One region of the Paenibacillus kribbensis genome, then DNA from elsewhere that is predicted to be linked to it. Evidence: riboswitches for the same ligand, from Rfam matches in the RefSeq annotation. Region 1 holds a riboswitch; each other region holds the start of a gene.

What was found. A riboswitch is a leader RNA that binds a small molecule or an ion and turns the genes downstream of it on or off. The one in region 1 is predicted to bind thiamine pyrophosphate.
Region 2: linked by a shared signal. The riboswitch ahead of B4V02_RS11440 (thiamine phosphate synthase) and the one ahead of thiC (phosphomethylpyrimidine synthase ThiC) in region 1 are both predicted to bind thiamine pyrophosphate.
Region 3: linked by a shared signal. The riboswitch ahead of B4V02_RS22880 (ABC transporter substrate-binding protein) and the one ahead of thiC (phosphomethylpyrimidine synthase ThiC) in region 1 are both predicted to bind thiamine pyrophosphate.

What each region holds. Positions count from the first base shown of each region.
Region 1 covers NZ_CP020028.1:4,820,394-4,823,675, forward strand. Annotated here, with positions in the region: gene thiC (phosphomethylpyrimidine synthase ThiC) at 1-1,448, opposite strand, end outside; TPP riboswitch at 1,630-1,742, opposite strand; gene B4V02_RS21480 (IclR family transcriptional regulator) at 1,839-2,582, opposite strand; gene B4V02_RS21485 (alpha/beta hydrolase) at 2,880-3,282, shown strand, end outside.
Region 2 covers NZ_CP020028.1:2,517,221-2,520,502, reverse strand. Annotated here, with positions in the region: gene thiO (glycine oxidase ThiO) at 1-845, opposite strand, end outside; gene B4V02_RS11440 (thiamine phosphate synthase) at 907-1,500, opposite strand; TPP riboswitch at 1,833-1,941, opposite strand; gene B4V02_RS11435 (ABC-F family ATP-binding cassette domain-containing protein) at 2,036-3,282, opposite strand, start outside.
Region 3 covers NZ_CP020028.1:5,133,934-5,137,215, reverse strand. Annotated here, with positions in the region: gene B4V02_RS22885 (thiamine-binding protein) at 1-105, opposite strand, end outside; gene B4V02_RS22880 (ABC transporter substrate-binding protein) at 502-1,548, opposite strand; TPP riboswitch at 1,740-1,849, opposite strand; gene B4V02_RS22875 (bifunctional 2',3'-cyclic-nucleotide 2'-phosphodiesterase/3'-nucleotidase) at 2,099-3,282, shown strand, end outside.

The DNA.
Region 1 (3,282 bases):
GTAATGACTCCTTCACGAACATCATCCTTGTTCGGCAGGCCCAAATGCTCCTTCGGCGTAACATAACATAGCATGGACGTCCCGAACCAACCGATCATGGCTGCTCCGATGGCTGAGGTAATATGATCGTAGCCAGGCGCAATATCCGTCGTGAGCGGTCCCAAAGTATAAAAAGGAGCTTCCTGGCAAATTTCCATTTGTAAATCCACATTCTCCTTGATTTTGTGCATCGGAACATGCCCCGGACCTTCGATCATGACCTGGACGTCATGCTTCCACGCGATTTGCGTTAGCTCACCCAGCGTTTCCAGTTCTGCAAACTGTGCTTCATCATTCGCATCATAGATGCTGCCCGGACGCAGCCCATCCCCGAGGGAAAAGGCTACATCGTAAGCTTTCATGATTTCGCATATTTCTTCAAAATGCGTGTACAAAAAGTTCTCCTGATGGTGCGCAAGGCACCAGGCCGCCATAATCGACCCGCCCCGGGAGACAATTCCCGTCATTCTGTTCGCCGTCATCGGGATATAGCGCAGAAGCACGCCCGCATGAATTGTAAAATAGTCCACACCCTGCTCCGCCTGCTCAATCAGGGTATCGCGATACATCTCCCACGTCAGTGCCTCAGCTTGGCCGTTCACCTTTTCAAGCGCTTGATACAGCGGTACGGTTCCAATCGGCACAGGGGAATTCCGGATGATCCATTCACGCGTCGTATGGATATTACGGCCTGTGGACAGGTCCATGACCGTATCCGAGCCCCAGCGCACAGCCCAGGTCATCTTCTCCACTTCCTCCTCAATGGAGGACGTGACCGCAGAATTACCAATGTTCGCATTGATCTTCACGTGAAAATGACGCCCAATGACCATCGGCTCACTTTCCGGGTGATTGATGTTGGAAGGCAAAATCGCCCGTCCCGCCGCCAGCTCCTGTCGCACAAACTCGGGCTCCACCCCTTCGCGAATGGCCGCAAACTCCATCTCGGGCGTAATGATTCCCTTGCGAGCATAGTGCATTTGCGTCACCGTGCGCCCTTGTAAGGCACGAAGCGGACGATGGGTCACGCCGGGAAATTCCACCGCTTCCCGTTTGGAACCGGGCTTCAGCCCATTATCCTCCGGCTTAACCGTGCGTCCCTCATAAGCTTCGGCATCGCCCCGTTCCAGCACCCAGGCCCTCCGCAACGGGGGCAGCCCGCGGCGGATGTCCACCTGATAGGCTTCGTCAGTCATCGGACCGCTCGTGTCGTACACACGCAAGGGCTCATGATGCTCGGTGCCCTCCGGCGTATGTGTGGGGTGCAGAGCGATTTCACGCTCTGGCACGGCAATATCCGGCCGCGAGCCTTGAATATACACCTTGCGGCTCCCCGGAAAGGGTTTTACTCCGTCAGCTTGCTCTGCACTTGTCTTCACTTCAGTTTCTTCTGTTTCCGTCGGTTTCATTGTTCGTTCCTCCCGTTTCGATGAAATGACACACCGATCCGGAACCATTCCCAGGGTGGCTGATCTATGCAAAAAAGCCGGTTCCCCAGGGAACCGGCTAATCTAACGAAGAGCTATCCAAAAGTACACACACAGAATAATATATTCCATGCGCCTTCTTAGGCAGCAGCTACGTATACATTTCAATGGCCGATTACTTCCCTACGCTGGTATGATCCAGATCAGGTGCAAAGGGTCCGGAATCTTGCACGATTCCATCTCAGCCCGGCATTACAGGCTCCCCCAGTAACTGTGATACTTCAATTTGCATGAGGCGGCGATAACAGACATCCCGCCATCCTCATCAGATTACTTTAAAATTATTGCTTTGGCAACCCTTCTCTGGTCCTGTTACGGGAGCATAAGCCCCATTTCCTTCGCAGCTTCGATCAAAATCGGGGCAAAATCATGCAGCGTCTCAGGTGCAAGTCGGCTGACCGGACCGGATACAGACAAGGCCGCAGCGACCTGTCCCTTCCGGTTCACCACAGGCGCTGCCACAGCGGCTGCACCTGGCTCCCGTTCTTCATAGCTGGTTGCATACCCCTTCTCACGAATGTCCTGCAGCTGTGCTTTATAGACCTCCGGGTCTACCGAGGACGGCCATTCATCCCCCCTTAGCAGGGTTTCCAGCTCCTGTGGCGGCATAAAGGCCGCCAGCACCTTGCTGGAAGCCCCCACAGCCAGCGGCATACGCGCACCCACAGGCGCAACGCGGCGGATGGGCTGGTTGCTCTGAACGGCCTGAATGCGAATACGCATGCTGCCGTCCCGCAAGTATAAGCTGACCGTCTCACCCAGACGGTCACGCAACCCTTCCATCGCAGGCTGCAGCAGCACTGCCGGCTCGTCGCTTTGTGACAAATGGGTAGACAGCTCCCATATGCGGAAGCCGAGCCGGTATTTTTCGGTTGCGGAATTTCGAACGACAAAGCCACGATCCTCAAGCGTTGTCAGCAGCCGGTGAACCGTGCTTTTATGTAGTCCAATTTTGGAGGCAATCTCCGTCAGACCAAGATCCGAGTCTGCGGTAAAACACAGCAATATATCAAGTGCACGCTCCACAGCGCGAACGGTTAATTTACGGTCTTCCATCGTGAACCGCTCCCCTTGTATCCATTTTCGTTTCACACCATGAAACATGGTTACATAAATTATATAGAATACTCGCGGCTACTGTAAACCGATGTTTTTGTGACAGCTATATTACAGAAAAAGAACAAACATCGACAATTCTTTGCATCATTTTTACTTTTCCGGTGCAGGCGTTGACTTTGGATAATCACCATCATACGATAATAGGTATCAAGTGGACATACACTATCATTTTCAAGTGAATTTGTACCTAAATTCCATAGCATGAAGTTCAATTTTTTATAAGGAGGCTCTTACATGATTTCGACATCCCAGCGCAGTTCTCAGCTACAAACCGCTGTTCAGGAGCCGTCCATCCCACTGATTAATCCCCGTATGCTGCGGTTCAAGCACATTGTGATTGCGCTGCTGCTATCGGTCGTATTTTTTCTGTTGTTTTGTTTTATCGCTCTGCACGCCTACATTGCATGGGTTCTCACCAATCCGACGGTAGCACCGCTGTACTCCAACCCGATGCAGGCGAAGGGAATGGCCTATGAGGAAGTCAGCTTCCCCGCCAAGGACGGCAGCCGCATGGTGCAAGGCTGGTATATCCCGGCGGATCAATCGCGGAAAACGATTATTTTCAGCCATGGATATGGGGCCAACCGCGAAGAAAGCTGGATTCCCATGTATGATCTGGCGCATTATGCCCATAGTC
Region 2 (3,282 bases), 2.3 Mb from region 1:
TCTGTGTCATCGTGATGCGGAAGGCTCGTAGCCCCTATCCAAAGCTCGTTCTTCTGCTTCGGCACAAGGTAAACATCATCGGCATAAATGGTATATTCCAAAGGGTGATCCTTCAAGGAGACGGCAACTGCTTCACCCTTGACCGGATAAAGCGGGTAATAAAAGCCCACTTGCTCTAGCAAATTCATGCTCTCCAAGCCTCCGGCAATAATGACCTGGTTGCAGGAAACAAAGCCGCTATCTGTCACTACACCGCAAACCCGGCCATTCTGTACGACCAACTGCTCTGCATGGGTACCGGACCCTATTGTTGCACCCAACACTGTAGCTGCTCCCGTATAAGCACGGCACAGCTGTACGGGGAAGAGTTGTGTCTCCTTCGATCGATATATAGCTCCAATCGCTTGACGATCTATGCCCGGAATCCGTCTGGCCAATTCCCCGGCATCCCACCACTCAGGCTGATTATCCTCGCGCGTATTAGCAGCTTTCCAGCGTTTTTCACCCTCAGCTTCCGAACGGAAAGGAGTTACAAAACCTTCTGTACGAAATTCTACTGAAACACCAGACAACCGCTCCAGCTCACGAACTAGCTCAGGGAATGCATCCCGACTTGTGCGAGCAAATTGTTCAAACTCAGGGTCGGCGAACTCTTCACTCTCCGCCGCAAGCATTCCGACCGCTGCCCCCGAGGCTCCCTCACCCGGCATCATTCGCTCCAGCATAATCGTACTGCGCCCTTCCCTGGCCACATGATAAGCAATGGAACTGCCGATCACACCTCCACCTATGACCAAGCATTCAGCATGTCCTATAACTGTAGCCTCTGTGTGTATCTTTAGCATGTGTTATATCTCCTCTCCACTGACCATACTGCTTTCGAATTTCTACTACTCTCGTTCCCTGCTACAGATTGTGGGCTACCTGATCTACCATTTGTCTATATTCCATCACAGCCGCAATTGGCGACTCAGCTTCCCATATGCCGGACATCACTGCAATTCCGCTTGCTCCAGCATGATAAAGCTCTGGAATATGATGCGGTTGTATGCCGCCGAGCGCAATCACAGGAATGTTCGACAAGCTGCATATCCGCTTAAGCTGGGCTGTACCCCGCGGCACAACACCGGGCTTACATTGGGTCTCATATACATGACCATACAGTACATAGTCAGCTCCAGCCCGTTCGGCCATCTGCACCTCCTCCAGGGAATGCACTGACACTCCACAGCGTGTCCCCTTTGGAAGCAGGCTTTTCACATCCCTGACAGGTAAACCACTAGCCGGTAGCTGGACAGCTCCAGCCAAGGTAAGCAAAGCTACATCCACACGGTCATTGACTGCAATTTGCTGCAAAGGAACTCCCTGCCCTACCATGCTGCGGATCAAAGCAAGCAATTCTGAGGCACCCTTCTGCTTCAGGCGTGCGTGCACATAATGAACATACGGATAAATAGCAGCAGCCAGTTGGGGTACATCTGCATGGTAGCCACTTTCCATCGTAATCACGTGTAATTCGATCTCGTTTTCACCTCACATTGAACTAAGAATATGAACTAAAGTTATAAAATAATCGTATAAGCTGAACCTATATCGTTGCAGCTCCATATCGCGAAATAACATACGGAGCCAGCCACAAGTACCAGCAATAATGAAAGGAGAACATATGTGAATCCGTATACGGAAGTTCGACAGGCAAAGCCAAACGAAACGCAAAAAAACCACTTCCCAGAGGAAGTGGTTTCACGAACGTCCAATAATCGAACGGACAATCAAATCCGTATACGTATATCGTCCCACGCACAAACAAAAGTAATGATGCGATTACCTTGCTTGTACGGCGCTCACTTCCCTACGCTGGCATAACCCAGATCAGGTGCAAAGGGTCCGAAATCCATTTATTCCGTCTCAGCCGCATGGGCGGCTCCCCTAGTGTGACTATTATATTGTATCAGCTACAAATAGCTTAGCATATTTTTCTAATTCTGCAACCCCCACTTTTTGTGAAGCATAACAGAACTGAATTTTTTTGATTCTAGTTGACTTTACTTGACCACTCTTCCACATTCCACGTTTTGGTTACCCAGTCCTCGTAAAAATCCGGTTCGTGCGAGACGAGCAATATAGTCCCTTTATATTCCTTCAGGGCACGTTTAAGCTCGTCCTTTGCTTTAACATCCAAGTGATTGGTAGGCTCGTCAAACAGAACCCAGTTGCTTTCCCGCATTAACAATTTGCACAGACGTACTTTAGCCTGCTCACCACCACTAAGCGCAGACAGAGGACGTGTGATATGCTCATTTTTCAATCCGCAACGGGCCAAATGCGCTCTTACTTCATGCTGGTTCAAATGTGGAAACTCATTCCACACATCGTCAATCGGTGTGATTTTGCCCGCTTTTACTTCCTGCTCAAAATAAGCCGGCTGCAAGAAATCGCCTTGATAGGTTTTTCCGCTAATTGGCGGTATTTTTCCCAGAATAGTTTTGAGCAATGTTGATTTACCGACACCGTTGCAGCCTACAATTGCAATTTTTTCGCCACGTTCAATCGTCATGGACATTTTAGGCAACAGGGCATGAGTATAGCCAATTTCAAAATCAATTCCCTCAAAAACCGTTTTCCCGCTCGCACGTGCTTCTTTAAATTGAAAGGTTGGCTTGGCAGCTTCTTCGGGCTTATCAATACGTTCGATCCGATCAAGCTGCTTTTCACGGCTCTTCGCCCGGCCTGATGTGGATGCACGCGCCTTGTTGCGCTGAATAAAGTCTTCCTGTTTCTTAATATATTCCTGTTGCTTCTCATAAGCATCAATATGCTGCGCTTTGTTCAGATCCGCCATCTCAAGGAACTTTTCATAATTTGCTGAATAGCGGGTCATCTTGGCAAATTCAAGGTGATAAATAACATTAACGACCTGGTTCATGAACTCCGTATCATGCGAAATAAGAATAAATGCATAAGGATAATCCTTCAAATAACGTGTAAGCCATTCGATATGCTCAACATCCAAATAGTTGGTTGGCTCATCCAGCAGGAGGACGTTTGGCTTTTCCAACAGCAGCTTGGCCAGAAGCACCTTAGTCCGTTGTCCACCACTAAGCGCGGATACATCCCGATCCAGTCCGATGGCCGAGAGACCCAGCCCGTTCGCCATTTCTTCAACCTTTACATCAATGAGGTAAAAATCCCCCATATCCAGTTGCTCCTGAATTTCACCCATCTGTTCCAGCAGCACTTCCAGCTCTTCGGGAGAAGCATCCCCCATTTTATCCGTAATCT
Region 3 (3,282 bases), 310 kb from region 1:
ACCGGAACGTTGAATGACCTCAATCGCCTTATCTACATAAGGATAAGAGTCCTCGTTATTGGGAGTTTTAGGAATCACTTGAATACTGAGCAAAGTGTTAGCCATGCGAATTCACCTGTCCTTTATGTGGAGTGTTTTAGAGAAAATAGGGTGGTTTAAGACCGCTTCGCGTTTCATTTGATCTTACGATCGCTGTTGCTGTGGGATTCTTCGATTATTTAAGTTATTCAAAGGTAAGAATCCCCCTGAGCGTATGCTTCCGAAGCCAGCTTTCCTAAAGAAAGCTTTCAGGCGAACGCTCCGCTTCTCCAGATTCAAATGAACCGCTCCGCTGCTGCCCGCCTTAAAAGCTTTCCGTAGGAAAGCTCGCTTCGGAAGCATCACCTCCCCGGATTTCTACCCTGCTGAGGCTTTATTCGAGAAATCCGGGGGCGGTGGCGATGGGAAGCATCATCCGACCGCGTAGTGGCACAAAGGCTACTTCAAGTTCGATTTACAAGATCAACGCTTGGGCAAAAAGTCGTTTGTGAAGGCTTTGTCGACTTCCAAAGGCTTGCTGAGCAGCTTGCGTTCGTACATCCAGTCTGAATAGTTTTGCCATACCTCCGCTTTTTGCACACCCCATTGCGCAGCATCATCCTGATAACGCGGGCTTAGCCATTTTTGGCTGGCCAGTACCAGCTTTTTGTCCAGCTCCGGTACGGCTTTGCTTAGGATATCCGCGGATTCTTCAGGATGAGCAATGGTGTATTCATAGCCTTGGGCGGTGGCGTCCATGAACGATTTGACCAGCTCAGGATCATTTTTAATCGTCTGTTCATTGCTCACAATCACAGGCGTATAGTAATCAAGGCTTTTGGAATAATCTTTTACATACAGCATATCCAGGGGTTCACCTCGAAGTTGAGCCTCGATCCCGGTCCATGCGTAGAAAATCCAGGCAAAGTCGATATCCCGCTTCACGGCTGTAAAATAGTCGGCATTGCCCATATTCATAATCTTCACTTTGCTCACATCGGCCTTGTCTGAATCCATGATGGATTTCATGACCGCTTCTTCTACGGGTGAACCCCAGCCGCCGTATTTCTTCCCTTCAAAATCTTTGGGGCTTTTAATGCCGCGGTCTACCGGGGCTGCGAAGCCTGAGGTATTATGCTGAATAACCGCAGCGATAGATACGAGTGGTACGCCTTGCGTACGAGCCTGAGTGACGCCCTCTTGATAGCTGATCCCAAAAGGTGCCGCATTCGAAGCAACCATTTGATCGGCTCCGCCTGAACCAGGTTGGACAATTTGGACATTCAAGCCTGCTTTTTCGTAAAATCCTTTATCCTTGGCGACATAGAGTCCTGTATGATTCGTATTTGGTGTCCAGTCAAGTACAACTTTAACATCCTTAAGCCCCTTTGCCGGGGTGGAAGCTGGAGCGTTGGTAGCAGGTGCCGCCTCCTGGGTTGTAGAGGGGGAGCCTCCGCCGCAGGCGGTCAGTGTCAGGGCCATGAGCCACAGACTAATCAGTCCCAGGCTTAACATTTTCATGCGCTTCATCGTTGTGTTCTCTCCTTTTAATTACCCGTCATCCGTCGAATCAGACAGCCTATGTTCCCATTTCATAAAAATAACATCTGCCGGACTCTCTCTTTCCAACAACTTAATCTTCAACAAAAAAAGCGCCCCGTGTTCCGGGACGCTTGCGCTTGTATATACCAAAGTAGGGGATGGACCTATGTAAAAAAGGCACATCTTAGCTTAAGCATTCCTACGCTGGCATTACCCAGATCAGGTTGTAAGGGTCAGTGTCTTGGGACACACTCTCAGCCGGCCGATTCCAGCACCCCTGGCATTGTATGGTTTGATGGGTTTGTTTATTCGGGTTTACTACGACGATTATATGCCTTGAAGGCGGAGCTGTCCAGCATGGAGGAAGAGATGACGGTTCATTTGCGAGAAAATTAATTATTTTTTTATAAATAACTTTGGTCAAATGACTACTCTTTTGTCTGGCGTTGGATTAAAATAGGAATGGTGGGTTCGAAACTTACATATATGTGCAAAAGTATGTATATGAGCCATACACCTTAATAAGGAGGGGTATATTTTGTTATTTCGTAAAAATTGGTTTAAAGGGTTTACAGCAGCGGTTGTAGCTTGCAGCATGCTGGTGTTTACAGCTGCTCCGTCCTGGGCTGCCACCGATTCTCGGGACAGCGCCATAGTGAATTTGCGGATCATGGAAACAACGGATATTCACACGACGTTGATGAACTACGATTATTATGCAGATAAGGAAACCAACGAATATGGCTTGATTAACACTGCCGGACTGATCCAGCAGGCGCGTAGTGAAACAAGAAACAGCATGCTGTTCGATAACGGTGATTTGTTGCAGGGCAATCCATTAGGCGATTATATGGCCAGAAACAAAACCTTTTTGCAAGAAGGCGGTGTCCATCCGGTCTACAAGATGATGAACTTGATGGGCTATGATGCGGCTACTGTGGGCAACCACGAATTTAACTATGGTCTCGACTTTTTGGAGAAATCGCTTAAGGGAGCCGAATTCCCTTACGTAAATGCGAACGTTTACTATGACAACGGGGGCCAAGGTACTAAAAATTATTTTACCCCTTATCAGATTCTCAATAAAACGGTAACGGACGAGAAGGGCCAAGAGCACACGCTCAGAGTGGGTGTAATCGGTCTGGTAACTCCTCAAATTATGCAGTGGGATAAAGCCAATTTGCAGGGTAAGGTCGTTACGAAGGATATTGTGGAAACGGCGAAAAAGTTCATTCCTCAAATGAAATTGGAAGGTGCCGACATTATTGTCGTACTTGCACACACGGGTTATGAGGATGTGCCGCAAACACCAATGATGGAGAATGCCGTTAAATATTTGAGCCAGGTGGACGGAATCAACGCTATTCTGTTTGGGCATGCTCATAAATCTTTCCCCGGCCCTGATTTTAAAGGAATGAGCGGTGTAGATCTGGATAAAGGAACCATTAATGGCGTACCGGCTGTAGAAGCTTCCTCTTGGGGCAAGGAACTGGGTATTATTGACCTGAGTCTGGAAAAGAAAAAAGATGTGTGGAGCGTGACTAATTCTCAGTCAGAAGTGCGTCCAGTTGTGAATACCCAAACTCAGGCTGTGAAGACGAACCCTGAGTTTAAACTGGTAGATGCGGTCAAGGAAGAGCATAAAGGAACGCTGGATTATGTTCGTCAACCGGTTGGAACCACAACCGCACCGATTACCAGTTATTTTGCATTGGTTCAGGA